Linked DNA regions of Saccharophagus degradans 2-40. The protein of the gene in region 1 interacts with the protein of each later gene in a pairwise test. Links are inferred from orthologs where the notes say so. Each region holds a gene or a part of one and is shown on either strand. Other genes may lie near its edges. The genes, in order: tusA and SDE_RS07405.

Region 1 (15,876 bases):
AGGGGTTACGTTAACGGCGGGGCAAGCGTATCCAGTTACGCTGCAATATTATGAGAACGGTGGCGGCGCCGTAATAAGGCTGCGTTGGCAAACGCCCTCTAGCGGGGGGTATAGCGCTATTACTGGCGGCAATACGCCAATTTTAAGTAGTGGAATATACAGTTGCCCAACACCTGTGCCGCCAGAAGCAATGTGTACAGCAGGTGGAATACCTACACCAGGTTTAGAAGGCGAGTATTACAATACAGTAGATTTTACTGGCGGAGTGATTGGCACCAGAGTGGATGCCACGGTGGATTACGATTGGGGCACAGGCCCCCCAGGTGTGACGGGTGTGAATGCCAATCAATTTTCGGTAGATTGGAACGGTTATATTCGCGTAGAAGAAACAGGTTACTATTCTTTTCAAACAGATTCTGATGACGGCGTGCGCTTGTGGGTGGGCGGCCAATTATTAATTAATAATTGGAGCGACCATGCAGTGGTTACCGATACCAGTTCTGGCATTTCTCTCGAAGCTGGTGAGACCTATCCTATTCAAATGCAGTTTTACGAAAATGGAGGTTACGCAACAGCGCGGTTACGCTGGCAAACACCATCTGGTGGCAGCTTCGTAATATTACCGGCTGGTACCAGCCCTACGCTTGGCGAGGGTAGTTATTATTGTGCCCCCGATATGCCAGATCACTACGGTATAAGCCACGCTGGCACAGGCATCACCTGCGAAGCCGAAGCGGTAACTATTACTGCGTACGATGCTGCAAATAATCCGTTTATACCTGTTTCGGGTACCAGCGTAACGCTTTCCGATAGCATTGGCGATGGCACTTGGTCGCCAAGCAATACGTATACTTTCACTGGTACAGAAAGTAATTTTACCGCCTACCTTCGCCAAATAACGCCAGCTACCATTAGCGTAAATGTAACAGACGGTACGAGTACTGAATCTGCAAGCCTCGACCCCGATATAACGTTTGTTGAATCTCTATTGCGGTTTTACGGCGATACTTCGAACAGTGTTGTACCCAACCAAATTGCAGGTGTTACCGATAATAACGTGGTTGTGCGAGCGGTAGAGACGGACGATACCGGCGCGTGTGTCGCGCGTATTGCGAATAGCAGTTTTACCGGGCGCCTAGCGTTTGAATGTTTAAACCCAAGCAATTGTGTTGCTGGGCAAACACTAAGTTTAGATGGCGATAATGCACAGGCTAACAATAGTGGTGCTGCGATAGCTTATACAACGGTAACAATGGATTTTAACGGGCAAGGCTATAGCAGCTTGCCACTGCAATACTCCGATGTTGGGCAAGTGCGTTTGCATGGCCAGGTGGATATTCCCGCGCAGGGCAACGAACCTGCAATCACGCTTGAAGGCACAGGTAATAATTTTATTGTTAAGCCCTACACCATGGCATTCCAAACTATAGAAAGCAGCGGGGGTACTACTAACCCGCAAGCTGCAAATGGTGGCACAGGTTTTGTTGCCGCGGGCGAAGCCTTTACTGTGCTTGTCGAGTCGCGCAATGCGCTAAACAATATAACGCCCAATTTTGGCCAAGAGTCGACAGCCGAATCAGTGCGCGTAGAATTTAATAGCTTGGTTTACCCCAGCACGGGTAACGTTGGCAGCTTAACAAGCCCTAATAACTTCTCTCCAGTGGGCGGGGTAAATGGCAGGTTTCAAAATGCGAGCTTAGCTTGGAATGAAGTAGGCGGTATCACTTTAGATGCACGCTTAGCCGACGACGATTATTTAGGTGCTGGCGATCTCGCCGCTATTTCTACAAGCAATACAATTGGTCGCTTTTATCCCGATAGTTTTTCTTTAAATAGCAGTAATGTCACCGAAGCTTGTGGAGCGTTCAGCTATATGAGCCAGCCAGCTATAGGTGTGCAATATCAAGTACAAGCAAATGCTGTTGGTGGTGCTGCAGTTACAAATTACGATTCAGCTCTCGGTTATGAGCCCTTAGCAAGTTTTACGCATTCAGCGGAAAATGCCGATAGCGGCACCAACCTCGCCTCACGTTTAGCAATTAGCAGTTCCAGTTGGGCGAGTGGCGTTTACAATTTAAATACAACCACTGCTGCGTTTAACCGCACAATCGTGTTAGAAGCGCCGCTCACTCTATTACAGCTTGGTGTAGCCATAAACGATACTGATGGCCGGTCTTTTACTGCCTACGACACCCATGCGGGCGCAAGTGGCGATTGTACGGTTGCGGGCAACTGCAGTGCCGTTGCTCTTGGCAGCGAAATGGAAGTGCGTTTTGGCAGGCTGATATTGGCCGATGCGTTTGGGCCAGAAACCGCGCCCTTGGCAATGGATATGCGCACAGAATATTGGAACGGAACAAACTGGGTAAACAATATTGCAGATAGCTGTACGCAAATATCTAATGCCGATATCGCGTTCCCCAACGGCACAATAGATTCAGTGGCTAATAAAACCGTTACGGTTGGCGGGGGCACAAGCTCGGCAAGTTTCCCTTATTCTGGTTTAACCTATGTTGGCTTTACCAACGGCGATGCTGGGGCGTCGTTGTCGGCCCCAGGTGCAGGAAACACCGGTAATTTTAAAGTAGATATAGATTTAACAAACTACCCGTGGCTGTTGTTCGATTGGAATCAAGATGGCGATTACAGTAATGACACCGCATTGCCTGCGGCGCAATTTAGCTTTGGCAGTTATCGCGGTCACGATAGAATTATTTATTGGCGAGAGGTGCTAGGGCAATAGCTAGTAACAACTGTTGTGTAAAGCCTGAAAGCCCCGTAGGGCGTGGCCAAAAGCAATGGGGGTTAATCAGAGTTTCCTATAAATTTACCCAGCTATTTAGAGCAAATATTTTAAACCTATAGCCTTTGTAAACCAGAATGGCTCCGTCCTCTACAATGCGCTCCACTCTTACACCCTCGGGTGAGATGTCGTTATTTCTCAACGGCATTCTATTTAGCATAATAATATCTAATGCGGATTCTGCGTAAATATGATCGGTGTACATAAGTGTAGGTATGCTTAGTTGAATATTCGCAGGTAAGTCGCGAATATTTTTAACACCTGGGTAGTCTGCAAGTGTTAAATATTCCTGTGCGGTTTTTGGGGCCTGAGTGGTTTGTGCAACCGGCTCTTGCGACTCTTTGGCTATTTCTGCCTTGGGTTTAGTTGTTACCTGCTCGGGTTGCGCTTTGGTGGCAACAGTTTTGGTTTCAGTTTTTACTTCATTTTCTGCTTGGCCGTACAGCGAGTCTATTTCAGATTTTTTGAGAGAAGCGGGCTTTTCTTCATAAAGCGCATCTATTGCTGTTGGGTCTACCGCGATTACAGGCTCGGGTTTGGTTGCCTGTTGAATGGGGTTCGCTGGTTCAATAACGGAGGTTGCAGGTTCTGTAATTGTATTTGACGGTTGCTGGTAATTGGTGGTTGGCGTTTGTTTATCGCCACCCATTATTAAAAATAAAATTATTGCCAGCACAAAGCAGCCAGCAACAGCACCAACCCATATATACGGTGGTGTATTTTTTTCTGGTGGAGGAAAGCTAACCGGTAGCTCTGGCTGCACCATTACCGTGTTGGCAGTTTCGGGGCGGTCTTCGTCCGCTTTTTTTAGTGCATCTAAAATTAACGACATAGGGTTTTACAATACTTAATTAGCGTAAACGGGTTGTAACGGGGTATCTATGCCCAGTTTTTCGTTTAATTTTAAAAGGGTTTGTTCGCCTACTATCCCGTCGGGGGTTAGGCCATTGTTGCGCTGAAATATTTTAACTCGCTTTGCCAGCGCCGCACTAAAGTGATCGTTCGTTAGCGGTTTCTCTCTGCCATCCAGCTCGGCAAACTTTTGCGCTAACCATGTAATGGCAGGGCTGCGCTGCCCTTGAATTAAAGCTTCTGTAAACCCTTTGGGGGGGTGCCAAAGGTAAAAGATTTCTCCGCTCCAAGCCGGGCCCAGTTCACTAAGGGCAACAACTTTGGTTGTTTGTTGGTCGTTTTCCCCGCTAAGTACTCGCGCATCGGTGGCGTTAATCCCAATAAGTACGGTATAGGCGCGAAATTTATCCGGCGTGGTGAGGGTAAGTACGGCAGGGCGATTTATTTCTCGCAACTCGTCCCAGCTATCAATTTTTACTTTATTGCATTGTATTTGGCTGTCTTCTTGCCAGCAGGGGTGATTATCGCTACTTATTTCTATATTTAAATATTCAAGCAAGCGTGTTTGAGCGCTTAACGCGTTAGCAATTAAATGGTCTGTTTGTGCTGCGGGCGAAGTAATAACAATATTGTTTGCTTCAGCAATAGTCGGCGTTGATGTTTGTGATTCTGGCTGCGGCACCGATGTGGTTATAGGTGCAATAGTAGGCGCAGTGGCAGTGGCTGGTGCGGCTTGCACTACTTGTGCAACAGGGGCAGGATTGCCAGTGCTTGCGTACAGCCACATAAAAAATGCAGTTAGGGTTACACTCACCGCGCCTACGCCAGCCGCTATAATCCACGTGGTGGGTGGCGTGCTTGGTTTGGGTTCGCCCAGGTTATCGATAACTTCGCTTTCGGCAAGTTTTAAAATTTGGTTATCTATTTTGGGCTTGTTGTGGCCATAGGCACCTATCAATAGCCTTTCACACAACACATTTATTCTGCGCGGGATACCGCCGGTAAAGTGATGAATGCGTTTTATTGCTCGCGGGGTAAAGGGGTTGCGATCACTGGGCATGCCTGCCACATCTAAGCGGTGATGAATATAGGCGTGGGTTTCTTCCAGCGATAGGGGCTTTAGGTGAAAGCGCGCAGTAATTCGCTGGGAAAGCTGCCTTAATCGCGGTTGCGAGAGCAGGGTGTTTAATTCTGGTTGGCCCACCAATACTATTTGTAGCAGTTTTTTGGCATTGGTTTCTAGGTTAGTTAGCAGGCGCAATTGTTCGAGCACTTCTGGGGCTAGAAGTTGTGCTTCATCCACCAGCAAAACAGTATTGCGACCTTGGCTGTGGTTTGTAAGTAAAAAGTGGTGCAAGGTGTCGGTTAGCGTTTTAACACCTTGTTCGTCGCCTATGTAAGAAAGCTGAAACTCCTCACAAATAGTTGTTAATAGCTCAACCACGTTAGACATAGGGTTAAGAATAATGGCTATGTCTGTGTTTTCGGGTAGCTGCTCTAGTAGGCGCTTAATGATTGTGGTTTTACCTGTACCCACCTCGCCAGAAAGTAAAACAAACCCACCGCCCTGAACGCCGTACAACAAGTGTGCAAGCGCCTCCTGATGCTGGCGGCTCATGTAGAGGTAGCGAGGATCGACGGCAATGGTAAAGGCGTGTTCTTTTAGCCCAAAGTAGGTTTGGTACATAGTCTGCTCTAAAACAATCGTGCGTTGGGTTTATTATTCTGCATGTGTCGCGCCTAGGGCGGCGAGCGGCTATAGTTTGTATCCTATGCTTGCGCCTATTTTCAGCGCCGAGGCAGAATCATACTCTGAATTCGGCCAAGTGTAACATTTTCGCGTGGAGACCCGTTAAATTGGATATGTCGATTGCTACACCCAGTTTGTTATTCCCTGCCATTTCGCTGCTAATGTTGGCATATACCAACCGGTTTGTGACACTAACCAATGTTATTCGACAATTTAGTCGGTCTGGCGATGTATCTAAAGACCTTATTCGGCGGCAGGTGAACAACTTTAGAATACGCTTGCAGGTAATTCGTTCCATGCAGGTGTTTGGCGTGTTGTCGTTTGTGATGTGTACCCTGTCGATGTTTGCCCTGTATTTAGATTGGGTGGTGGGGGGAAAACTTTTGTTTGGCTGCAGCTTATTATTTTTACTGGTTTCACTTCTGTGCTCGCTGTACGAAGTTCATATTTCTACTCAAGCTATTAATATGGAAATAGAAAATATGCTTGCGGTAGTGGCTAGTGAAGAGGTTGCAGCACAAGTTGGTGCGGGGCAGCGGCCAAGCGGCGGCACAGAAAACCGCGAGAGAGATGATGAATCTCCCCCGGTGGTTTAGACTATTGCATCTGTTTCTAGGCTAATATCAATACCTAGCTGGTCGGCAATGCGGGCGAGCTTTTCGTGAAGCACATTTAAATCTACACCGGTAGGTACGGTAATTTCACCCTCTGCTTCAAAAATTGGCTCACCACTGTAGGGCATAGACGAAAGTTGGGTGCTTATCTCTTCAATATTGATATTGTATTCCACAAAGGCCTGCGATATTTCGCGTACAATGCCTTGTCTGTCTGGGCCTACAGCGTGAAAGCTGGCGCTTTGTGTTGGGGCTTTTTCTGTTTTAACAGTATCTACAAGCGTTTCAGTCTCAACGCGAATACCTTTGGTGGCTAGCGCATTAAGGGCTGCGGTGAGGTCGGCTTGTTTATCGTCGGCGATTTGCACTTTTACTACACCGGCAAATTTGCCCGCTAAGTGTGCAAAGCGGCTTTCTAGCCAGTTGCCGTCTTTTTCCGATACGCATTTAGCTATCGCTTCAACGACGCCGGGTTTATCTGGGCTAATCACGGTCAGTATTAGGTTGGTTAACATAGCGTCCCTCGAAACTTATTGGTTATTCTGTGCGCATTTGGTGGCGCGATTTGGTTTTATCTTAATACTAAGTCGCTAAACTCTGCTAGCACTGTGTTTACCTATTTAGAGGGCCAGAGATTGTCGCCTTTGCTTGAGGCGGGCGGTGCGACAACGTATATTGCAATCCTTCATTCGCAATTTGGGTCTCCTTTATGATAATTCCTCCTGAACGCTTAACTCAGGAAGTGCTGCGCTCGGTAATAGAGTCGTTTATTAATCGCGAAGGCACAGATTACGGAGAACATGAATACAGTTTAGAAGAGAAAGTGGAGCAGCTGTGGCCAAAAGTGATTGCAGGCTCTATTTTGATCGTTTTTGATACAGAAACGGAATCGGTAAGCTTAATGAGTAAGGAAGATTACTTAAAAATGGAAAAGCCCCGCCAAGTCGATGATTATTAACCCCCTGCCTGAACGTTTTTTGGTGAATGCCGCACAGCCACAGGCGCCAGTATTGCTATTGGCACATGGGGCTGGTGCGCCAATGGATTCACCGTTTATGGAAGTGTTAGCGCGCGAGCTAGTGCAACAGGGTGTTAGCGTTGTGCGGTTTGAGTTTCCCTACATGGCACAGCGCCGCATCGGGGGCAGTAAACGGCCGGCACCGAAAGCCGATACGCTTATCGACTTTTTCCGCGAACAAATACAGCTAGTTACTCGCCATTTAGATTGTCCTCTTTTTATAGGTGGTAAATCTATGGGAGGACGTATTGGCACTATGACCGCAGCGCAGCAGCCTGTGCTTGGCGCATTAGGGTTTGGTTACCCATTTCACGCCCCAGGTAAACCCGCAGGTAACCGAGTGGATCACTTGGCCGATTTAAATGTGCCAGTCCAAATAATACAAGGCACGCGCGACCCGTTTGGCAAACCTGAAGATGTTCAAACCTACGCACTTGCTGCTTCCGTGAATGTGCATTGGCTGCAAACCGCCGATCATGACTTTAAGCCCCTCAAAGCCTCTGGTTTAACGCAGGCGCAGTGTATTACCGACGCCGCCGAGCAAGCCGCACAATTTATAAAGAACGTAAACGAGAATTTATCATGATACTAATCTGCCTTTGCCGCCAAGGTTTCGAAAAAGAAGTGGCCGCAGAAATAACTGATTGTGCAGCTTACGCAGGTATTGCCGGTTATGTAAAAACCAACGCAGATACAGGTTATGTAGAATTTGTATTGCCAGATCTAGATAGTGCAACCGCACTGTTTGAAGCCATTCGTTTCGACGATTTAGTGTTTGTGCGGCACTGGTTTGTAACCCCGGCTATTGCCAGCGATTTGCCGAAAGAAGACAGAGCCTCACCATTAATGGCATCTGCACAGGCGCTGCCTCCGCTCGCTAAGCTCGAACCCATTACGCTGGATACCAACGATGGCAAGGCCCTAGTGGCGCTTACACGCGGAGTGACTAATCATATGCGCACCGTGTTTAAAAAAGCGGGTGCGTTTAATGCTAAAAGCGATTGGGTTGGGCAGGTATTATTTTTCTCGGGCGAGCAGGCCTGTATTGGGTATTTTCCACAAAGCAACGGTTCTTTGTGGGTAGGGGGGATTCCTCGGTTGCGCGCCCCCAAAGACGCGCCTAGCCGTGCAACACTCAAACTAGAAGAGGCGTGGCATCAATTTATACCCCGCGAACAATGGGACCAACGCATAGCGCCATCTATGCGCGCAGTCGATCTCGGCGCAGCCCCTGGCGGGTGGACATGGCAGCTAGTAAACAAAAGTATGTTTGTGGAAGCGGTAGATAACGGCCCCATGGCAGAAAATATTATGGCTAGCGGGCAAGTAACTCATCGAATGGAAGATGCTTTTCGCTTTGCCCCAGAGCGAGCTGTACATTGGTTGGTAAGCGATATTGCCGATAAACCCGCGCGCGTGGCTGAGCTAATAACACGCTGGGCTGAGAACAAGTGGTTTAAAGAGGCTGTGTTTAATTTAAAATTACCGATGAAAAAGCGTTATATAGAACTGCAACTGTGCAGCGAAATTATTACTCTAGCATTGGATAACGCAGGTATAGAATATACCTTGAAGTTCAAGCAGCTCTACCACGATAGAGAAGAGGTAACTGGGCATTTGGTGCTGTTTTAGCAGCGCCAATTATTTAGGGCGCTGCATTAGTTACTTTGTTTTTAACGCGCCTAGTTTTCTATTAACGTTACTTTTTCTGGCTGAGTTAAAACAGGGGAAATAAGGTTAATTAACTCCAGACGCTCTTCGCTTTGTGCCCAGCGGTGCCAGTCTTGCGCCGTGCGCCATTTACTTAAAACAAACTTGTGGTTTGGATCGTGCACATCGGTAAAGGCTTCTGCAGAAATAAAGCCTGGCACCGCGTAGGTTTTTTGCAGTGCGTGACGCGAACTATCTTCGTAAGTAGATAGCATTCCATCGGCTATATGGCGTTCAATTAATACCTGAATCATGATTGTGTCTTTTGATGTGTTGAGTGAAAATATAAACCACAGGCCTGTGTGAATTTACTTTTACGTGGCGTGTGGCATAGCATAGAGTGTAATTCAAAACATACAGCTTAGCCACCGCGTACTAGCCAAGCGGATTATTTAAACGAGAGGTATCTAAAAAGTGCGATGTATGTGCCTTTACGGTGTTTGGCTTTTGTTTGATACGCAAAAAATTATTGCAGCGAGTAGTATTAACGCATGACAGCTAATATAGATATCAACGATGTTAAGCATCATTTGGATACCAAAGGTTTAACTTGCCCAGAGCCTGTTATGCTGCTGCACACCGCAGTGCGCGATGCAGATGTTGGCGATGTGATACGCGTTGAAGCAACAGACCCATCAACCCAGAGAGATATCCCTAAGTTCTGTCAGTTTCTAGGTCACCCTTTGTTGGCTAGCGCCCACGAAGACGAATTATATATTTATTACATTCGCAAAGGGTAAGCCAGTATTGCCGGCAGCAAAACGTTTTGCTTCGTTGAGAAAGGTTGATTTTTTAAGAGGGAACGAAGCCTTATTTTGTAGCCATTAGCGCAACAAAAGGCGAAAAGAGTATGCTGCTACAAGTGGGATGCAGCATTTGAAAAGCAGGTTTATGCTTGTGCCTGCTATATGTTGCTAAACGTAACTATACGTTAGCAGGTGCAACGGGTAGCGTTTGCCGATGCTCTAGGAGCATCGGGTGAAACAGTTGCTAGGTATAAATTAAGATTCCTCTACAAGCATCGATATTGCTGCCAATGCTTCTGGGTCTCTCGATTTAATTTTGTTGGCAATATGATGTTGGAAAAAATACCTAAAATTAGTTTCGATTTGGGCAGGGTATAAACATTCATCGCCAGGCAAAATAGGTGTGCTTTCAATTTTTTTATCATCGACAAGCATGCCTAAAATAGTACCGTCGGCATGTAGCCGCCAGCTCACTACTTCCTGCAAAGACAACGATTTAAAGCCTTTATCGGACAACACAGCATGAGTCCCTATTAAATCGGGTATTTCTTGCACTATGTCTTTTTCGCTTTCGCATTGGTATTCGTAATATTCCGCCGCGGTTTCTACTTCTACTATTTTATGAATGGGTGGCTCGAAAAATAATTCATCAATACCCGGGTCGTAATAACCTTCCCAAGTGCCGTTTAGTGGGTCTGCGATATCTGTGCAAGCGATAATATCGTCAAGCCAAGGTACCAAGCCTACTACTTCCCCGTTTGCTCGCAGTGCCCAGCATAAAACTTTTAGGCTAAATAATTTATCTCCACTGGATTCATTGGAGTAAAGCATTTCTAAGCCGTCTAGTTCAGGGGCAAGGCGAATAAAGCGTGAATCTTTAAGAGAAGAGTACGGACGTCTAGAGAAAAGATCGATCACGTTATCCGTGTTTTGACCTTTGTTCGAGGTTTTCATAGTTCCACCTCCAATTGAAATCCCGAAAGTCGAGAAAATCGTTTAGGACAGAGCGGTGTTTTTAATACCGTCACTACATACAGTATAGATAGTTATTTCATAACACAATAGCTGGTATTAAAAAAACATTTGATCGAATATTAACCCTTTTTAGGGGAGCTAAGAGTGTGTTAAAATTTGCCCCCACAAATATTTAGAGCACCTATGCACGCAATTGTTCCCCCGGCATCTAGCCCTTGCAGTCAATCCTCTGCGGCCAGTGCAAGCTCTGTGTGTGCGTCTATGGCTTTGCCGATAGAATTAGAGCAACTTATTTCTGTTTTTCACGCTGTATTCTTCGAGCCGTTTAATACCCAACTTATTGCCCACGGCCAAGAGCCTTTGTACTCTCCGGCAACGCCATCTCAACCCGCAAAGATTATTTTTAGCCACGACTACTTCGCCAGTGCATTACACGAAGTGGCCCATTGGTGTGTGGCTGGGGCAGAGCGTAGAAAGTTAGAAGATTATGGCTACTGGTATGCGCCAGACGGCCGCAGCGAAGACCAGCAAAAAGAATTTGAACGGGTAGAAGTGCGACCGCAAGCCTTGGAGTGGATTTTCTCCGTGGCAGCAGGGCAGCCGTTTCGAGTGAGCGCAGATAACTTAGCCCAGGGCCTTGGGCCGAGTGGGGCTTTTAAACAAGCCATTTGTGATCAAGCCCAAGTGTTTTGTCGCGAAGGTTTACCGTCGAGGCCCGCTATGTTCGTCGAAGCGCTAGAGCAGGCTTTCGGCCAGTCGCACACACTCAACCCCGCGCATTACGTTATTGACGCGCTCTAGCAAGCGTTTGCGCAGCATTCCCTAGGCCACAACCATGTCTCAGCGCGTTTACCTAATTGATGTCTCTATCTACTTCTTTAAATACTATTTTGCCCTGCCAGATAATTGGTGGTCGGAAGAGGGCAACCCTACCGCAGGGGTGTACGGCTATGCCAACTGGTTAAAGCGCATGCTAGCCGATTTGAACCCCAGTTATATTGCCGCTTGCTTTGACGAGAGCCTAACCACGTGTTTTCGCAACGATATTTACCCCGATTATAAATGTAGTCGTGTGCTACCCGACGACTTGCTAGCGTTTCAACTGGCGGCTAGCAGGCAGGTTACCGAGGCGCTTGGCATTCCTTGCTATGCCTCAGCCACCCATGAGGCCGATGATCTGCTGGGCACGCTTGCGGTGCGAGCGGCCAGCAAGGGGTTAGAAGTATGTGTGTTGAGCCGAGATAAGGATTTGAGTCAGCTAATTGGCTGCGAAACGGCTCAATTATGGGATTACCCCGACGGAATACCCATGAAAAGGGCACAAATACACGAGAAACTCGGGGTTTGGCCTGAACAAGTGGTAGACTTGCTCGCCCTTGTGGGGGATGTAGGAGACGACATTCCCGGGGTGCCCGGTGTGGGGGTGAAAACGGCGGCGCAGCTGCTTACCCATATGCCTAGTTGGGCAGAGGTGCGCAGCAATATTCCCGCCGTGGCAAATTTGCCTATACGGGGGGCAAAGTCCCTCGCGGCAAAGCTTGAGGCTTACCAAGATCAAGTAGATATGGCTTATCAGCTTGCCCGCATCGATTGCAAGGCTCCGCTTGGTCGCAGGTTTAGCCTCGCTCGCGCACAGGTTAAACGCGCGCAATTAAGGCAATTGGCCGCCTCACTGGGTTTTCCACCCAGTTTTGCGGAAGTATAAAACCGGTTTTTGAATATATAGATAGAGCTAGAAGACAGTATAAACATGAAAATAGTGGCCGATGAGAATATCCCCTTCGTCAATGAGCTGTTTGAGCCTATTGGTGAAATTCTATTGCGACCCGGGCGCGAAATAACCCCCGCAGATGTGAAAAATGCCGATATTCTATTGGTGCGCTCAGTCACGCCTGTAAATGCCGCGCTATTAGAGGGCTCGAAGGTGCAGTTCGTTGGTACCTGTACCATCGGCACCGATCATCTCGACAAGGCTTACCTCGACGAGCGCGACATCGCCTACTCCAGTGCGCCAGGCTGCAATGCTGGCGGGGTGGTGCAATACGCACTAAGTGCCATGGCAGTACTGGGGTTACTGCAAGATTCGCCATCGAAAGATTTTAAAGTGGCGGTTGTGGGCTGCGGTAATGTGGGCAGCCGCGTGTATCGCACGCTTAGCGCCTTGGGGTACGACTGTATTGGCGTAGACCCTTTTCTAGATACATCAACAATTCCGCATTTGCAGCCGTTTGAAGCCATATACGACTGCGACTTAATTTGCTGCCACACCCCGCTCACTCGCTCAGGCCCAGCGCCTACAGAGCACATGTTTAACACCGATGTGTTTAATCACCTCAAAAGCGGTGCCACGCTGCTCAACGCGGGGCGCGGTGGGGTAATAGACAACCGCGCTTTGCTGCAGTACTTAAACACCCATAACGACCTAACCGTGGTGCTGGATGTATGGGAAAGTGAGCCAGATATATTGGTAGAGTTGCTCGATGCTGTCGCGTTAGGAAGTACTCACATAGCAGGTTACTCTTACGAGGGGCGAATTAATGGCTCGCTGATGATTCATCGCGCGCTTATCGATTACCTGCTTGCCCACGGCGAACACCCAGAAGATACACGCCGAGCGATTGAGGCGTATGTTGCCAAAGATAAAGAAACCATTAATGTAACGAGCTTTGCCGATGCGGTACTCGCCACCTACGACGTAAGGGACGACGATGCCCTATTGCGTCAGGCGGTACAGGGCCTACCGGCAAGCTTTGATATGTTGCGTAAGCAATACCGCAAACGCCGAGAATTTTCCCATTACCAAATTGAAGCCGCGCCTCCCAAATTAATGCCTTTGCTGCAATCGCTCGGTTACGGTGTGGTGGCAAAGTAGTTATGTCTTCGCTTCCAACGTTTACATTGGGTTTTGTTATTAATCCGCTAGCAGGTGTTGGCGGTGAGGCAGGCTTTAAAGGTAGCGACGCCCCAGAAATACAAGCTTCTGCCGCAAGTGGGCACTTACCTCTACGCGCTTTTGAGCGCGCTCATCAGTTCTTGCAAGGCTTGCAGCCCATTGCCAATAAACTGCGTATTGTTACTGTCCCCGCCAGTATGGGGGCCGATGCCGTCGCGCGTGCAGGCTTACAGGCAGAGGTAATCGACTTTCCCGTGCCCAGCGTGACAAGCGCAAAGGATACTCAAGCGGGAGTGTTGGCCCTGTGCGCGGCAAAGTTGGATCTGCTTGTGTTTGTAGGGGGCGACGGCACCGCGCGCGATGTGTGCAGTGTTGTGGGGTGCGAGAGTCCGCAACCTCAGTTGGCGATAGGCGTTCCCTCTGGTGTAAAAATGCACTCCGGTGTGTACGGTATTCACCCTACCGCTACTGCTCAAGTGGTGTGCGGTATGGTTGCTGGCGAGTTAACAGCAGTGCACGAGCAGGAAGTAAGAGATATAGACGAAGCCGCGTTTAGGCAGGGCATTGTGCGCAGCCGCTATTACGGTAGTATGCGCGTACCCAGCGCCGCTGAGTTTGTGCAGCATGTAAAACAAGGCGGTGTAGAAGTAGAAGAGCTGGTGCTATTAGATATAGCAAACGAAATAAAAGAGCGCTTAGAGGCGCAGTTCGACGACCTAGGTGAAGAGCAGGTGCTAACCATTTTTGCACCTGGCTCCACAACGCAGTTTGTGCAACAGGAACTAGGTTTGCCCTCAACCCTGTTGGGGGTGGATGTAACCTTAGGGCTTGAGCCATTAGCGCAAGATGTAAACGCCAACCAATTGGCACAGCTTATAGATGAGCATCGTCAGCGATGTGGCGCCAGCGCACAGGTTAATTTGGTATTAACCGCCATTGGTGGGCAGGGCCATTTGTTGGGCCGAGGCAACCAACAATTACGGGCGGATATATTGCAAAAAATTGGGCGCGAGCACCTTTGGCCAATAGCCACCAAAGCCAAGCTTAAAGCGTTAGAAGGGCGCCCGTTAATTTTAGATACGGGAAACAGCGCACTTAATCGCCAATGGAGCGGTTTGTTTTCTGTGGTGACCGGCTACCAAGATAATATTCTCTATCGCGCTGAAGGCGCATAGATAGCAATACTAATAAGACTAATTATGAATTTTCCCATCGATTTTACACCCGTACACGTAGCGCTACACCATGCGGCAAACCGCTATGCGAGTGGTGATAGCTTTCGGATTTTTCACGGACGAGGCGGTTGCTATGAGGATTTACACTGGTGCGCAATAGATTACTTCGACGGCTTGTGGGTAGCGACACTGTACGCCCCAACCAACGAAGAAACCGAGCAAGGGCTTTTTGATTTGTTGGTGGCCCATATGTTTGCCACCGGCGCCCACGACTCGACTCTGCTAGTACAGCGCCGCTATCTAGATGGAGCACCGTGGCAGGTAATTATTGGTGCTATGCCCGAAGAGGGCACCGCGAAGCGAGGCAATTTACAGTTTGCTCTTAATTTTAATCAGCAAAACTTAGGTTTCTTTTTAGATATCGAGCCTGCGCGAAAGTGGCTAGAGAAAACTGCCAGCAATAAGCGTGTATTAAATATGTTTAGCTACACCTGCGCATTTTCGGTAGTGGCCATGGCTGCAGGGGCAGATTCGGTGGTGAATATTGATATGAGTCGCCGCTCGCTAGACGTGGGTAGAAAAAACCATCACATCAATAAACTCGATACCCAAGCAGTAAAATTTTTGCCGCACAATATATTTAAGTCCTGGGGCAAACTGCGTAAGTTAGGGCCATACGATGTGGTTATTGTCGACCCGCCCAGTTTTCAAAAGGGCAGTTTTATTGCCACAAAAGATTACGCCAAAGTGGTGCGCAAGCTTACCGATTTAGTTGAGGTGGGCGGCCATGCATTGCTGTGTTTGAACTCGCCAGAAATAAGCTTTACTGCGTTCCATAAAGAAATTGAAACGGTACTAAGCGAAGATGTTTGTGCGCAGGAAGGGAAGTTTGAACTGGAGCAAAAAATGGCAGCCTGTGAAGATTTTGCCGAATCTAGCCCAGATCACGGTGCGCTTAAAATACTTGCATATAGGCGCGTAGCTTAAGCGCGCCTAGCGCAGAGAGTGGCATTGTTTATTTGTTGTAATAGGCTACGGCATCGTTTAACGGCATGGGTTTGGCAAAACCAAAACCTTGACCGTAATCTACTGCCATTTGCGACAGTGTTGATTTAATTTCTTCGTTCTCTACAAATTCAGCGATGGTGGCAATATTCATTTCTTTGCCAATGCTGGCGACAGCCGTCACCATAGCGTGATCTATCTTGTCGTGCACAATATTACGTATAAATGCACCGTCTATCTTTAAATAGTCTACATTCAAACTTTTTAAATAGCCTAGGGATGAAAAGCCCGTACCAAAATCGTCTAGAGCAAACCGGCAGCCAATTAGCTTCATT
Region 2 (16,069 bases), 340 kb from region 1 along the record:
TGGCGAAGTGGTGCTGGAATTACTTGAAAGTAAATCTAGCGAAGAAATAGAGCTGCTGCGCACAGATGTTGTGGGTGCACAGGTAGGCGAAGAGTTGGCAAATAGCGGCGGCATGGGTATGTTGTTGGCGCTAGCGGTAGTAATGGCGTACGTTGCGGTGCGCTTCCAATTTAAATTTTCTGTTGGTGCTGTGGCAGCGTTAATCCACGATGTGATAATTGTGCTGGGTGTGTTTTCGTTTTTTCAGCTTACTTTCGATCTTACCGTGCTGGCGGCGGTGCTTGCGGTAATAGGTTACTCGCTTAACGATACCATTGTTGTGGCAGACCGAATTCGCGAAAACTTCCGTTTAATTCGTAAGGGCGATTCAGAGGAGGTGATTAACATCTCTTTAACGCAAACCCTTGGCCGCACAATGATTACCTCGTTAACCACTTTGCTAGTGTTATTGGCGCTGTTCTTTGTGGGTGGCGAGATGATCCACAATTTCGCCTTAGCATTAATTGTGGGTGTTGTGATTGGTACTTATTCGTCTATTTATGTTTCTGCCAATATTCTAATGGCGATGCATATAGACCGCGAAGATTTAATCCCTGTTGTGAAAGAGGGTGAAGAGCTCGACGAGCTGCCCTAACAGGGGTGTTTTAAATTACGCTTGTGTTGGCGGCTTTGTTTGCCGTCGGCATGGGTTTTAATATAGGCGCCATCTAACTGGTGGTTGCCACTAAATTTGTGGCAGCGTTCGGTTAAATACATATCGCCAATAAGGGTGAATGTATCTCTAATGGATTGGGTTGTGGATGCTATAAAGTTCATGCCGATCTCCTACCTCTTGCGGCTTTGCTGCTTCTATTGAGTTTGCGGATACGCCATGTAGCCGCCGCTAGCATTGTCACAGCTCTTCCCTTCAGTATAGACTTGGTTCTCCTTTTCCCTAGGTAATATCCTTTAATAGTCTAAATAGTTATTTTTTATAGCTTTTAAGCGAATTGATGCATACGGTAATTTATGGGTTGGCTCAGCGAAGTAATAACAAGCCGCAAGCGGCAGCAGCGATCGTCACTTGGGGCGCGTTTACGGGCTATGCAAGAGGTTCGGCAAAGGTACGAACGGATATTTCGCGGTAGTCACGGCTATGGTTTTGTGGACTGGGACTTTAAAAACCGCAAAATGGATTGGAACGGTGGATTTTGGGCCTATCTGGGGTATGGCGAAACCGATATGGAGCACATCTCTAGCCCGGGTCAGTTTATGGAGTATGTGCACACAGATGATCGCGCGAAGGTTAACAATTTTGTTCTGGGAGAGTTAAAGGGCGTCGGGTCGGGCGAATTGGTGTTCCGTATCCGCAAAAAGAAAGGTGGATATATTTGGGCTGAGGTGCGCGTAGATAATGTGCGCGATTCTCAGGGCCGAGTATCGTTTATGTCTGGCGTGGTATTTGATGTCACCAAGCAAAAGCAGACTGAGCAGGCGTTGCTTATTAGTGAAGCGCGCCATGCGCGAATTATTCAGTCATCGAATGACGGCATTTGGGAGTGGTCGGCAGACCACGGGGGCTTCCAGTTCTCCAACCGCTGCTGGGAGCTGCTAGGGTACGATCAGCACGATGACGAGCTCAACCAAGGAGTGGATAAAGTGCAGGCGTGGCGCGACCGCATGCACCCTGAAGATGGTGAGTTATTCGATAGAACCTTAGAAAAGCATATCAAGGGCGAAGGCCCGTTTGATGTTGAGTATCGCATAAAAGGCAAAAACGGCAATTGGCGTTGGATACGTGGTCGCGGTCAGTTGGCCTTTGATGCGGCTGGCCAGCCTTTACGTATGTCTGGCACCAATATGGATATTACTCAGCTTAAGCAGGCTGAAGAGAAAGTGGTAAAGGCTAAGGAACTAGCTGAGAAAGCCAATAAAGCTAAGTCTGAATTTCTTTCCAGCATGAGTCACGAATTGCGCACTCCTCTCAACGCAATTTTAGGGTTTGCACAGCTGTTTGAGTTGGACAAAAACCTTAACCCAGCGCAGCGAGAAAATATTGGCGAAATAGAAAAGGCCGGCAAGCATTTGTTGGAGTTAATTGGCGACGTGTTGGATCTCGCCAAAATTGAAGCCGGTAAAATGGATTTCGAGCTCGAGCAGTTAAACCCCATGCGATTAGTGGATGAATGTATTCCTCTTATGCGGCCACTGGCGGTTAAAAATCGCGTAGAAATAAACGTCCATAATTTCGAGCTAGGCAATGCCAGCGTGCGTGCCGACTCGGTACGTTTAAAGCAAGTATTTATTAACTTAATTTCGAATGCTATTAAATACAACCGCAAGGATGGCCGAGTAGATATCGTTTTTTCGGAGACCGAAGAAGGGCATTTGCGGGTCAGCGTACAAGACACAGGCTTTGGTATTCCGCTAAAGCAACAAAAATATATGTTCCAGCCCTTCAATAGATTGGGGGCCGAGCGGGGCGAAATTGAAGGTAGCGGTGTGGGCTTGGTAATTACACGCCAGCTTGTGGAGCAAATGGGCGGCGAGCTCGGGTTTTCTAGCGATGAAGGCAAGGGCAGCAAGTTTTGGGTGCAGCTGCCGCTATACTCTGAGTCTGCAATTGGCGAATACCTAGGCGAAGCGGCCGACGTGGCAACGGCAGTACAAGCCGAGCAGGGTGAGCTACCTACACTACGCGTTGCTGAGCGCAAAAATATTCTTTATATCGAAGATAACCCGCCCAACCAGCGCTTGATGCGTCAGGTTCTATCACGTTTTCCTGTTCTGCATTTAGAGGTAGTCGAGGAGGCCTTGCGCGGTATTTTTATGGCGCGTACCCAGCATCCCGATTTAATTATTCTGGATATAAACATGCCGGGTATAAATGGGTACGAGGCACTAAATGTATTGCGCAAAGATCCTGCCACCCAAAAAATTCCTGTTATTGCGCTATCTGCCAATGCTATGAGTCACGATATAGAAAAGGGTATGGCTTCTGGGTTTGATGTGTATTTAACTAAGCCGCTAAACTTGGCGTTGCTAATAGATGCTATAAACGAGCTGATAGCGGACGAAGCTTTCTAGGTAGGGTTTTAATAGCGTTTTAGGTGGCTGGTGGCTTTTAGTTACAATGTTAATGGCCAATAAAAAGGCTTGTCGTACTAGCGACAAGCCTTTTTAGTTTTTACTGCTGGCGCTTAAGTACTACTTCACATTACCCATATGCTTGCCAACTACTTGTAGCAAGCCTTTAAATACTTTGGGTGTACCGCACACTACATGGCCGCTTTCTAAAAAGGTGTTGCCGCCTTTAAAGTCAGAAATTAATCCGCCGGTTTCTTTTACTAAAAGTACACCTGCAGCAATATCCCACTGGTTTAAATTCATTTCCCAGAAGCCGTCAAAGCGGCCGGCGGCCACATAGGCCAAATCTAATGCTGCGGAACCTTGGCGACGAATGCCAGCTGTTTGGCCTGCAATCTCTTTTACGCAAGCAAGGTAAGAGTCGATATTTTCAAGCGAATAGCCGTTGAACGGAATGCCGGTGCCAATAAGTGCGCCATCCATGTTGCGACGGTTGGTTACACGCAAGCGGCGGCCATTTAGCATGGCGCCTTTACCGCGGCTGGCAGTAAATTCTTCGCGACGCATTGGGTCTACAATTACTGCGTGTTCTATTTGGCCGCGGTATTTGCAGGCAATAGATACAGAGAAGTGCGGTACACCGTGTAAAAAGTTAGTGGTGCCATCTAGTGGGTCGATAATCCACTCGTATTCGCTTTCTTTGGCACCAGATTGGCCGGATTCTTCACCGAGAAACTTGTGGTCGGGGTAGGATTTGCTAAGAAGATAGATGATTTCCCGCTCGGCTTGACGATCTACATCGCTGACGAAATCGTTGCGACCTTTTTCTTCTATATTCACTAGGTCAACGCGCTCGAAAGAGCGTTCAATTAGTTCGGCGGCTTTACGCGCTGCTTTAAGCGCAATTGTTAACATGGGTTCCATGGTATGTCTCACTGGCCAAGGGCTAAGGTCGCATCAATATTGGCGGCCACGGTGGGCAGCAAAGGATGCGGTAGCGGGATTCAAATTGGTATAGAACAAGCGATGAGCACTGCCATCGCAAAACAGGGCGCGCATTATAGCAACATCTGCCTAGCTTTAATAGCAATTGGCGTAGGCGTTTGCAGTCAGTGTCTGTTAAACTGCGCGCCTTTTGAGCAGCGCGGCCAACAGTTTTGGCCAGCAAGGACCCGCAGGCGTTGTAGGCCGTAAACACAGAATTGAGTAACACGCATGGCAGAGCACGACAATTTCAATCGCATTCGAATCGTAATGGTAAACACTACACACCCCGGTAATATTGGCGGCGCCGCGCGAGCTATGAAAAACATGGGGCTGGGTAAACTGTATTTGGTAGACCCTAAGCAATACCCCGCGGAAAAGGCAGTATGGCGCGCTGCGAGTGCAACGGATGTGCTAGATGATGCAGTGGTGGTGGGTAGCCTAGATGAAGCGATAGCTGATTGCACCTTGGTTGTTGGCACCAGCGCGCGTGAGCGCAGAATTCCTTGGCCATTGCTTACCCCGCGGGAGTGTGGCGATAAAGCTTGGGCAGAGGCCGGTAAGGGCGAAGTGGCAATTGTGTTTGGTCGCGAAGACCGCGGGTTAACAAACGAAGAGCTGCAAAAGTGCCATTATCACGTGCATATTCCGTCAAACCCAGATTACAGCTCGCTAAACATTGCGGCTGCTATTCAGGTGTTGTGCTACGAGATTCGCATGACGCATTTGGCCGAAAAAGAGGGTAAGCCCATTCATTTTGACGATTGGGATGTGCCGCCTGCCAAGCAGCAAGATATGGAGTACTACTACGCGCACTTGGAGGAAACGTTGGCAAAGCTGGATTTCTTAGATCTATCCAACCCACGCCAAACCGTTACCCGCATTCGACGTATGTTTAACCGTATACGTATGGATGAAATGGAAATTAGCATTCTGCGCGGTATGCTCACATCTATTCAGAACCAGATTTACCATTCAGGTAACAAAATAGAGGCCCTAAATGAAGAGATTGCCAAATTAAAGGGTGAGAAGTAATACCAGAAGGGGCCATAAGGCTAAAACCTACTAAAACAGTAGGTTATATACTTGATTGAAATGCTAGGTTATTCGATAATGCACACAAAGTTTAACCTTCGGTAGCTTATGCGACTAACAACGAAAGGCCGATACGCCGTAACGGCGATGCTAGATTTAGCGCTGCATGCCCAGTCTGGCCCTGTCAGCTTGGCAGATATATCTCGTCGCCAGCAAATATCGCTGTCTTATTTAGAGCAGCTGTTCGCCAAATTGCGACAAAGTACACTGGTAACCTCTGTGCGAGGGCCTGGTGGCGGCTATAAGCTTAATCGCTCGGCTGCAGACGTGCACGTAGCGCAAATTATCGATGCCGTGAATGAAAGCGTCGATGCCACTAACTGTGGTGGGCAGGGCAATTGTCAGCAAGGGGAAGTGTGTTTAACCCATTACCTTTGGAGCGACCTGAGCGATCAAATTCACACTTTTTTAAGTGGTATTAGCTTGGCCGACCTATTGGCGCGGCAAGATGTTAAATCGGTGGCGAATCGCCAAAACATGCGTGAAAAAGCCGGCTTAGATGCCAAGCCCGATGACGTTATTACCACTGCGAATATAGATTAAACCACCTGCAAGACGAAGACTAAGTAAAACAGCCCATGATGCAAAAACCCATGTATTTCGATTACGCCGCCACCACACCTGTGGATGAGCGAGTCGCCGAAGCAATGATTGGCTGCCTAACCCGCGATGGTAATTTTGGTAACCCCGCATCGCGCTCGCACTTAATTGGTTGGCAGGCAGAAGAGGCCGTAGAAATTGCGCGTGGCGATGTTGCCAAACTTATTGGTTGCGACACGCGCGAAATTGTTTGGACAAGTGGCGCCACAGAATCAAACAACTTGGCTATAAAAGGCGCGTTAGAAGCGTTACTGCAAAATGAAGAGCAAGCATCTTCGACTGTGACGCATCATGTAGTGCCACATCATACTGTGCCGCATATAGTTACTAGCGCCATCGAGCACAAAGCAGTATTGGATACCTGCGCAGAACTGCAGCGTAGAGGCTGTGAAGTGACTTATTTAACACCACCCGCAGATGGTGTAATTCGCGCAGCACAAGTGGCAGAAGCCATGCGCCCGCAAACGCGCCTTGTTTCCATTATGCATGTAAACAACGAAATTGGCGTAATAAACGAAATTGCCGGTATTGGTAAAAACTGTCGCGACAGCGGTGTTTTATTTCATGTGGATGCAGCACAAAGTGCAGGCAAAGTAGAAATAGATGTGGCCAGTATGTGTATCGATTTACTGTCGATTTCTGCCCACAAAATGTATGGCCCTAAAGGTATCGGCGCGCTTTACGTTAGGCGTTCACCAGATGTAAATATAGCGGCACAAATTCACGGTGGTGGCCACGAGCGTGGTATGCGATCTGGTACGCTACCTACGCACCAAATTGTTGGCTTAGGCAAAGCTGCCGCCATTGCCAAGCAAGAAATGGTTGCAGAGAGCAAGCAGCTTTTAGCATTGCGCGATTTATTTTTAAGCCAACTGCAGCAGCTTACATGTTGGCAATTAAATGGCTCTAAAGAGCAGCGCGTACCTGGCAATTTAAATATTAGTTTTGCCGATGTAGAAGGCGAGACGCTACTTATGTCTCTGCGCGATATAGCGCTTTCTACCGGTTCGGCGTGCACCTCCGCCAGCTTGGAGCCATCCTATGTGCTTAGCGCTATAGGTGTACCAAGCGAGTTAGCCCACAGCTCTTTACGCATTAGCTTGGGTAGGTACACCACCGAAACAGAAGTGAAAATGGCTGCAGATAAAATTACTGCAGCAGTTACCAGCCTACGTAAATCACCACCGGTGAGATACGCCTAAATAGCTTTACAAAAGCCGTTTAGAAATTACACGTAATTACGGGTTTCTTATATGTCTCAGGAACAACTCGACCATTTAATCAGAAAAGATTATGCCGCAGGGTTTATCACCGATGTTGAATCGGATACCTTGCCACCAGGGTTAAATGAAGAAGTCATTGCATTTATCTCCAACAAAAAGAACGAGCCAGAGTGGCTGTTGGAGTGGCGATTAAAAGCCTACCGTGCTTGGCGTGAAATGGACGAGCCAGATTGGGCGCACGTAAGCTACCCGAAAATTGATTTCGACGAAATCTCTTACTATTCCGCGCCTAAAAGCATGGCCGACAAGCCAAAAAGCTTAGACGAAGTAGACCCAGAGCTTTTGCGCACTTACGAGAAATTAGGCATTCCACTGCACGAGCAAGAAATGCTTGCGGGTGTAGCGGTAGACGCCGTATTCGACTCTGTATCTGTGGGCACAACCTTCCGCAAAAAACTGTTTGAGGCCGGTGTTATTTTTTGCCCAATTTCTGAGGCTGTACACGAATACCCAGAGCTGGTTAAAAAGTACCTTGGCAGTGTTGTACCGCAAAAAGATAACTACTACGCAGCATTAAACTGTGCAGTGTTTAGTGATGGTTCGTTTGTGTACATTCCAAAAGGCGTACGCTGCCCAATGGAGCTGTCTACTTACTTCCGTATTAACGAATCTAAAACCGGTCAGTTCGAGCGCACACTTATTATTGCCGATGAAGGCAGCCACGTAAGCTATTTGGAAGGCTGTACTGCGCCAATGCGCGACGAAAACCAATTGCACGCAGCGGTTGTTGAGTTGGTTGCGTTAGATAACGCCAAAATCAAATATTCCACGGTACAAAACTGGTACCCAGGTGATGCCGAAGGCAAAGGCGGCATATACAACTTTGTAACCAAGCGCGGCATTGCTCACACCAACGCTCATATTTCTTGGACACAAGTAGAAACCGGTTCTGCCGTAACGTGGAAGTACCCAAGCTGTGTATTAAAAGGCGATAACAGCGTAGGTGAGTTTTACTCTGTAGCACTTACCAACAATCATCAGCAGGCCGATACCGGCACAAAGATGATCCACTTGGGTAAAAATACGCGCTCAACCATTATCTCTAAGGGTATTTCTGCAGGTAAAAGCTCTAATGCTTATCGCGGTTTGGTGCGCATGAACCCAGGCGCTACCGGTGCCAGAAACTACACCCAGTGCGACTCATTGCTTATTGGCGATAAATGCGCAGCGCACACCTTTCCTTATATCGAAAGTAAAAACCCAAGCGCTGTGGTAGAGCATGAAGCCACCACCTCTAAGGTGAGTGAAGATCAACTTTATCTTTGCCAGCAGCGCGGCATCGATGCAGAAAAAGCTGTGTCTATGATTGTTAACGGTTTCTGTAAAGAAGTTTTTAAAGAGTTACCCATGGAGTTTGCGGTAGAAGCCGGCAAGCTATTAGAAGTGAGTTTAGAAGGTTCGGTAGGTTAATTTACCCGCGCGATATTCATTTTTACACTTCCCCTTAAATCTCGTCGCCCTTGCCATTGGCGCAAGGGCCATATTAGTACCGGAGAGTCACACATGCTGTCTATCAAAAACTTACATGCTCGCGTAGAGGAAAAAGACATCCTTAAAGGGTTGAACCTAGAAATTAAACCTGGCGAAGTTCACGCGATTATGGGCCCTAACGGTGCAGGTAAAAGTACATTAGGCAATGTACTGTCTGGCCGTGAAGGTTACGAAGTAACTGACGGCGAAGTATTGTTCGACGGTAAAAACCTACTCGATTGGGAAACCGAAGAGCGCGCTCGCGAAGGTTTATTTTTAGCCTTTCAATACCCAGTGGAAATTCCTGGTGTAAGTAATATGGAATTCCTTAAGGCATCTGTAGATGCTGTTCGCGCGCACCAAGGTTTGCCTGCCTACGATTCGGTTTCTTTCTTAAAAGAAGCGCGTGCGCGCTGTCAAGAAGTTGACTTAAAGCAAGAGTTTTTAAAGCGCGGCGTTAACGAGGGCTTTTCTGGTGGTGAGAAAAAGCGCAACGAATTAATGCAAATGATGTTGTTGCAGCCCAAGCTATGCATTCTTGATGAAACAGACTCAGGCTTAGATATCGACGCCCTACAAGTTGTAGCTAAAGGTGTAAACGCACTGCGCAGCCCCGACCGCTCTTTTATTGTTGTAACCCACTACCAACGTTTGCTCGACTACATTGAGCCAGATTTCGTACACGTATTGGCCGACGGCAAAATTGTTAAGTCTGGCGATAAATCACTGGCCCTAGAGTTAGAAGAGAAGGGTTACGGCTGGTTAGAAAACGAGGTTGCTTAATGTCAGATTTTATAGCAAACGCTGCGGCCATAGCTGCTTCACCGCTTACATGGTTGCAAGATAAAACACAGCAAGGTAAACAAGCTTGGCTTGGTCACCGTTTTCCTACCCGTAAAACGGAAAACTGGAAGTACACCAATTTGCGTGCGCTAGAGCAGGGCGATTACTTGCGCGCAGCCAATATTGGGGCGGCGCCAGAAGCGTTGCCGCAGCATTTAACCATTGCCGGTTTAGAGGCTGTTAAACTTGTTTTCGTGAATGGCCAATTTGTTGCCAGTTTATCCGACGATTTAGCGCGCGCCAATGTTGCGGGTTTAGAGTTAACGCTATTTTCCAATGCTAGCGATGCGCAGAAAAAAGCCATTAACGAACAGCTTGGGCAGCTAGTTAATAGTACTAAATATGAATTTTCTGGTTTGAACACGGCGCAACTTAACGACGGCGTGTATATCAATGTGGCTAAAAACCAACAAGTGGCTAAGCCTATCCACATTGTTTGGATGACCACTGCGCAAGACTCTGCCTTTACTGTGCCGCACCGCTTATTGGTAAACCTAGAAACAGGTGCAAGCGCCTGCGTTATCGAGCAGTTTGTAAGTGGCGACGAAGCCCAAAATAGCTTTACCCATAGTGTTTCTGAATTTAACGTAGGCGAAAATGCGCGCTTACAGCACTACCGTTTGCAGCAAGAGCAAGAAGATGCCATTCATATTGGTGGCGTGTTTGTGCGCTTAGATCGCTCTGCAGACTTAGACAGTTTTCATATGGCGTTTGGCAGCAAAATTAAACGCGTAGATATTGAAGTGCAGCATCAAGGTGAAGGCTCTACCTCTAAAATTAATGGGGTGTATTTGCCAAAAAACAATCAGCATATTGATTATCACACCTGCATAGAACACGCCGTGCCTCACTGTACTTCACAAGAAACTTTTCGCGGAATTATTGCCGATAGCGCGCACGCGGTATTTAACGGGCGCATTCATATTCATCCAGATGCGCAAAAAACGCTGGCTGAATTAAGCAATAAAAACTTGTTAACCAGTGATAAAGCACAAATAGATACCAAGCCCGAGCTTGAGATTTATGCCGACGATGTGCGCTGTGCACACGGTGCCACCATTGCGCAGCTGGATGAGAAATCTCTTAATTATTTGCGCACGCGTGGCATTTCGCTCGACGAAGCACAAGTAATGCTTAGCTATGGTTTTATTAACGAATTAATTAACGATGTTGCGTTAGAGCCAATTGGTACTTATTTGCGTCCCATTTTGGCCAATCGTTTCGCCAAAGAACCGTCGTTAGTGAGGCACATTGCATGATGCAGGCTGGCAACGCTGTGAAAGGGTTTGATGTAGAAAAAATTCGCGAAGACTTTCCTATTTTGCATCAAGAGGTGAATGGTCACCCGTTGGTGTATTTGGATAACGCCGCCACTACACAAAAGCCTAATGCGGTTATAGATGCTATTAGCGATTATTATCGCGGCTACAACTCCAATGTACACCGCGGTGCCCACGCATTAAGTGATAAAGCCACAGCTGGCTTTGAAGGTGCACGCGATACTTTGGCGGCGTTTATTAACAGCCCAAGTCGCGAGCAGGTATTGTGGACTCGCGGTACTACAGAGGCTATTAACTTGGTGGCCTTTACTTGGGGTAAACAAAACCTTGAAGCCGGCGACCGAGTGTTGGTGTCTAATTTAGAGCATCACTCCAACATTGTGCCGTGGCAAATGGTAGCGCAAGAAAAAGGCGCAAGTGTTGTAGCTATTCCAGTTTCAGATAGCGGCGCAATCGATTTAGATGCTTTTAAAGCCTTGTTAGTAAGTAATGAAGGCCCTGTTAAGTTTGTATCGGTAGGGCATGTGTCTAATGCGCTCGGTACGGTAAACCCAGTGGAAGAGATTGTGGCACTAAGCCACGAAGTTGGTGCCAAAGTACTTATAGATGGCGCTCAGTCGGTTGGTCATTGGGCTGTAGATGTACAGGCGCTAGACTGCGACTTTTTCGCTTTTTCTGGCCACAAAATGTTTGGCCCAACAGGTATTGGCGTATTGTGGGGTAAGCGCGACTTGCTCGAAGCAATGCCGCCGTATCAGGGCGGTGGTGAAATGATCGAGACAGTAAGTTTCGAAGGCACCACCTACAATGCATTGCCTTACAAATACGAAGCGGGCACGCCAGATATTGCCGGTGCTATTGGGTTGGCAGCCGCGGTAGATTATTTAAATAGTTTTGATCGCGAAGCGGCAGTCGCTCACGAAAATGATTTGTTACAGTATGCATGGCAAAAAGCTGAAGGCTTTGCGGGGTTAACTCGTGTAGGCACAGCGCCAAAAGTTGCCGGCGTGTTTAGCTTTTTGTTAAATGGTGCGCACCCTTCAGATGTAGGCATGCTAATCGATCAGCAGGGGGTGGCTGTGCGCACAGGTCACCATTGTGCTCAGCCTTTAATGGCACGCTTAGGTATACCGGGCACTGTGCGAGCATCGTTTTCTTTTTACAACAATCGCAATGATGTAGATCGATTGTTTGAAGCGCTAGAAAAAGCAAAAACATTTCTTGTGTAATGTATAGCGTTTAGCAAGCCAAGTAGTTCCACCAATTTGTAATATAGGTAGCCAAAATGAGTGTTGAAACGTTTAGTGTATCGGACGCTATTCAAGTTACGCCCGCTGCTGCCGAGCATTTTGCTAAGCAGCTAAAGCAGAGCGGTAAGGCCGCTGTGCGTTTAAGTTTAAAAGAAAGTGGCTGTACTGGGTTTATGTACGTAATTGACGAAATTGACTCGCCAGTAGACGGCGATATAACCATTACATTGCCCAATGACGTAACCGTATTTGTTGACCCAGCCAAATTGGATGCGATTAAAGGTACGGTGGTGGATTACCGCCTAGAAGGCATTAATCGCAACTTAATAATGGACAACCCAAACGTCAAAGCAGCTTGTGGCTGTGGCGAAAGTTTTAACGTATAAGGTTTAAGGTACAAAAGGTATGGCTGAACAGCGCATGGCGACAACTCGTCGGGATTGCCCCGCGAGACTTGTACCGGTTGGCGACCCAATAACAATTCCAGCGAATAATTTTGTTACTATTACCCAATCGCTTGGTGGTAATTACACCGTGGTGTACCAAGGTAATATGCTGCGTGTAGATGGCACAGATGCAGATGCGTTGGGTTTGCCTAAATATGAATTAAATTTTGCAGATGCCGGCGATGGAAAAATTAATGAAGAGCAAGTGTGGGAAGCGTTGGAATCTGTTTACGACCCCGAGATTCCTGTAAACCTACGCGCGCTGGGTTTGATTTACCAAATGAAAGCCGACCAGCAAAGAGGCACGGTGCACATTGAAATGACCTTAACAGCACCAGGCTGCGGTATGGGGCCAGTGTTAGTGGGCGATGTAAAACATCGCGTGGCGCTTGTGCCAAATGTTAAAAAAGTTGAGGTGGAACTTGTGTTCGACCCACCATGGCACCGCGATATGATGTCGGAAGAAGCCCAGCTAGAAACGGGTATGTTTTACTAAGAGTTGTAAATATAGTTATGAGTGAAACGATTCAAACCAATCCTTTTGGTACAACAATTACCCCAGAAGAAATAATTGATACGCTGAGTTTTTTCGACGGCTGGGAAGAACGCTACAAATACATTATCGATTTGGGTAAAGAGTTACCCCCAATGGATGATGAGCTAAAAGACGACGATCATATTGTACGTGGCTGTCAAAGCCAGGTATGGATAGATGGTGTAGCTATTGATGGCAAACTTTGGTTTCAAGTAGATAGCGATGCCTTTATTGTAAAAGGGTTGCTGGGTGTAGTACTTGCAGCATACAACGGCAAGAGCCCCGCAGACATTTTAGCTTTTGATATAGAAGCTTATTTGGATGAAATAGGTTTGATTAAGCACTTAAGCCCAACACGCGGCAATGGCTTGCGATCTATGGTGCAGAAGATTAAAGCACTTGCTAATAGCTAACAGCAGAAATAAAAATGGCCCTTTGAAAGGGCCATTTTTTTAGCGGTTAAGTACAAACAGTTGAGGTTTAGATGCCTACGCGCGAAGGTAGGCGTGTTTCGCAATCCTTATTCGACGTAGGTACAATCTCTGTTGTGGTTAATCCGTCTACGCTGTACCAATTTTTAATTTCACCATCAAAATCAAAACGAATTCGTTCATATTCGGTGTTGGCGATTGTTGCGGTTCCATTGGGTTTAAGAATGGCTTGATATGTAGCGCCTAAGAACTCGATGGTAAGCAGTACGGAAAATGAAGAACGGTTGTCAGAACTGGCTCCGAGCATACTCCAGTAACCGTTCACTAACTCACCGCGGCTATTGCCTTCGCCTAGTGTGCCATCGGTACTCGCACCGTCTATGAATTTTACGCAGGATGTAAACTGACCAGAAATGGCATCTGTGTCACCCGTAAAGTAAAATTCAACTTCCGCATCTTTTAGGTCGTTGGGAGCGCTGCCTAAATCTAAATCTGATACTTTTAAGGTGCTACCAGCTAATAGCGATAGGGGTTGAGCGCTATCATCTAATCGCGATGCTTGATTTATCTCCTCTTCGCTATCGAAATCACTTCCGCTAAAATCGTTGTTTAAAAGCGCTGAAAGATCCCCTCGTTCACCCGATAAAGCAGATGTTAACGCATCAACTAATGTGGTATTAGCTTCATTCGTGAAAAAATTAACCGCGTTGTCGATAGACGAGTCGTCGTTGCGCCCTTCGTTTACGCTTTTAATCACAAACGTTTCTAATGCTCTTGCGCGGCCCTGAGCGCCGCCAGTATCGATCGTGCTAATAGGGTCTATTAGTCTGTTTACAATATTGGGTATGTTGCTTGTAATGTTCACCACTCGAGTAAACTGATCGGGCGATTCGGAGGACCCGAGATCTGCAGGTAAATCCAATTCCTTTTGTTCGTACAAGTCCCGTAGTACGCTCTCAGAGTTATCCATAATGCGTGTTAAAGCTTGTGTATCTCGCAGAATATTGTCTAACCCTGTGTCGGAATTGGCAGTAAGCTCTTGTGCTAAGCTGCGGTAAACCTCAGAGCTTGGGTCGTTCATTGTGCCTACTTCATTATTCAACTCTTCGTAATTGTCATTCAATCGGTCAGATAAAACTGTAACTGTTTTATGCACCTTAAGCGCCGTGTTTAGCAAGCTAGAATTTACACTGCCCGTACCATCGGAGTCTAAATAATTAACATCTAAATCATTTTCGCTAATCCTCAGTGCATTTAATACGTTACTTCTATCATCGTTACTCTCAACATTTGTCATCAACGTTGTAAGCGGGGAGACAACACTATCCACAGAGCTTGTTGATTCTTCTAGCTCTATTCTGCGGCTCATCTGCCCCAAAAAGGGCTCGCCGGTAAGTAGGTCGTAGCCACCGTCGACGCGGACAACCACGTTGGAGAATGATCGAGACGATTTGAGGCAGTATATTTTTTCGCTAGCAGGCGCAGAGCTAGCACAGTAATCTGTATTTGTTTTAGGGTTGTAAGAGTAGTAGCCATCATTATCGGTAAAAGCATAGTCCTCCCACGGGTCGCGCGTGGCATTGTTGTTGGAGTCTAAATATACCGTCGCTCGGGCAAGCGCGCCGTCGATAGCAACCCCAGAAAACTGCGTAGACGAAGTAGAAGGCGTTTGGTCGTCTTGCCCAGTTCCTCCACAGCCTATTAAAGCAAGTGTTGTAGCAGAAGCCATTAATACGCTTAAGGCGCGTTTGGGGAATTTTGTGTCTAAGTTTTTCATGCGTAATATCTCTCTAATGGCTTAAAAATGTTCGGTTAAGCTTAGGGCAAATCCTAGCCGTCTTGGGCCTGTGGAGCCGTCCACTTCCACGCTTTCTAAACCGTACTCAATATCAAAGTTCAGCATTTTGAAAAATGTTGCGCCCACATTTAGGCTGCTTGTTTCGCTACCGGTTAAATTTACTTGATAGCCAGAGCGTAAAGAGGGCAGCCAGAAGCCGCCGGTTTCGTAGCTGGCGGCTAGGTGAAACCATTGGTTTTCAAAGCCTACGGGGTCGTCGTATGCGGCCAAGTCTAGTGCAGAGGTGAGCCACCATTTATTGCCTATATGCAGTGCGCCATCAACAGTCGCGCGCGCATGCTTAGTATGAGTTTCGTAGGCTTTTAGGTCCCCTTTTACTTCAATAAAATATTCGGTTGCGTAACATGCCGATTGCTCTGTGGAGCCTGGTTCGCGTTCGTCACAATTCACACCTACTGCGCCGTAATCGAAACTAGGTGAATTGATGTCTGCCAAGGTTAGGCCAAGGCGATAAAAGTCGGCATCCCACACAACACCAATATCGACAGACATGGCAGTGGTAGACACTAAGTTCTTATCGTATTCGTCCGTCATTACGTCGCTTATATCTCTGCCGTCTAGCATTTGAAGCGGCATAACTTGTTTACTTAGCTCCATGTTGGAAATATCTAAGCGAGCACCACCGTATAGTTTTCCCATGTCGTTGTAGGACCATAACTCGCGGCCGTAACCAAATGACAGACGCTTTTCGATACCACTTTTTAAATAAATAGCGGTGTTGGTGAGGTAGTCTTTATCTTGGTCGTATTTCAATTCGTCATCGAGTACGCGCGCACCTATTGTGGCGTCCAAACTGAAATCGACTGAGAAGGTGCCGCCAAACCGGTCTGATTTGTAAAATAGTGGCAGCACAGGGGCTCTAACATTAATGGTATTTTTTATATAACCGTGTTCCCCCATATTTTCTAAAACACTGTTAAAGCGTTCT

What was found.
Region 2: the proteins of tusA (region 1) and SDE_RS07405 interact in binary tests that used the Escherichia coli proteins (3 or more experiments, as listed by UniProt). The link is inferred for Saccharophagus degradans 2-40 from one-to-one orthologs.

What each region holds. Positions count from the first base shown.
Region 1 is NC_007912.1:1,482,004-1,497,879, forward strand. The notes cover bases 8,156-10,862. They hold tusA (sulfurtransferase TusA), read left to right. Parts: upstream 8,156-9,238; coding sequence 9,239-9,487; downstream 9,488-10,862. Other genes in these bases: rlmM (23S rRNA (cytidine(2498)-2'-O)-methyltransferase RlmM), read left to right, coding at 8,156-8,669; SDE_RS06055 (antibiotic biosynthesis monooxygenase family protein), read right to left, coding at 8,720-9,001; SDE_RS06065 (hypothetical protein), read right to left, coding at 9,749-10,447; SDE_RS06070 (elongation factor P hydroxylase), read left to right, coding at 10,652-10,862. Also shown: SDE_RS06015 (DUF6701 domain-containing protein), read left to right, coding at 1-2,743; SDE_RS06020 (general secretion pathway protein GspB), read right to left, coding at 2,820-3,635; SDE_RS06025 (ExeA family protein), read right to left, coding at 3,651-5,342; SDE_RS06030 (DUF2721 domain-containing protein), read left to right, coding at 5,519-6,001; SDE_RS06035 (glycine cleavage system protein R), read right to left, coding at 5,998-6,534; SDE_RS06040 (YheU family protein), read left to right, coding at 6,729-6,977; SDE_RS06045 (alpha/beta family hydrolase), read left to right, coding at 6,967-7,623; more of rlmM, read left to right, coding at 7,620-8,155; more of SDE_RS06070, read left to right, coding at 10,863-11,269; SDE_RS06075 (5'-3' exonuclease), read left to right, coding at 11,304-12,173; SDE_RS06080 (4-phosphoerythronate dehydrogenase), read left to right, coding at 12,219-13,340; SDE_RS23040 (ATP-NAD kinase family protein), read left to right, coding at 13,343-14,536; SDE_RS23045 (class I SAM-dependent methyltransferase), read left to right, coding at 14,561-15,523; SDE_RS06095 (EAL domain-containing protein), read right to left, coding at 15,552-15,876. UniProt on the Escherichia coli protein: Sulfur carrier protein involved in sulfur trafficking in the cell. Part of a sulfur-relay system required for 2-thiolation during synthesis of 2-thiouridine of the modified wobble base 5-methylaminomethyl-2-thiouridine (mnm(5)s(2)U) in tRNA.
Region 2 is NC_007912.1:1,825,472-1,841,540, forward strand. What follows is about bases 4,937-7,836. They hold SDE_RS07405 (IscS subfamily cysteine desulfurase), read left to right. Parts: upstream 4,937-5,726; coding sequence 5,727-6,947; downstream 6,948-7,836. Other genes in these bases: trmJ (tRNA (cytosine(32)/uridine(32)-2'-O)-methyltransferase TrmJ), read left to right, coding at 4,937-5,085; iscR (Fe-S cluster assembly transcriptional regulator IscR), read left to right, coding at 5,194-5,688; sufB (Fe-S cluster assembly protein SufB), read left to right, coding at 6,999-7,836. In the rest of the region: protein translocase subunit SecF, read left to right, coding at 1-634; SDE_RS07380 (hypothetical protein), read right to left, coding at 631-816; SDE_RS07385 (PAS domain-containing protein), read left to right, coding at 1,009-3,066; SDE_RS07390 (inositol monophosphatase family protein), read right to left, coding at 3,187-3,990; more of trmJ, read left to right, coding at 4,282-4,936; more of sufB, read left to right, coding at 7,837-8,438; Fe-S cluster assembly ATPase SufC, read left to right, coding at 8,532-9,281; Fe-S cluster assembly protein SufD, read left to right, coding at 9,281-10,600; SDE_RS07425 (aminotransferase class V-fold PLP-dependent enzyme), read left to right, coding at 10,597-11,850; SDE_RS07430 (HesB/IscA family protein), read left to right, coding at 11,907-12,257; putative Fe-S cluster assembly protein SufT, read left to right, coding at 12,277-12,813; SDE_RS07440 (SufE family protein), read left to right, coding at 12,831-13,265; SDE_RS07445 (hypothetical protein), read right to left, coding at 13,333-15,060; SDE_RS07450 (conjugal transfer protein TraF), read right to left, coding at 15,082-16,069. UniProt on the Escherichia coli protein: Master enzyme that delivers sulfur to a number of partners involved in Fe-S cluster assembly, tRNA modification or cofactor biosynthesis. Catalyzes the removal of elemental sulfur from cysteine to produce alanine.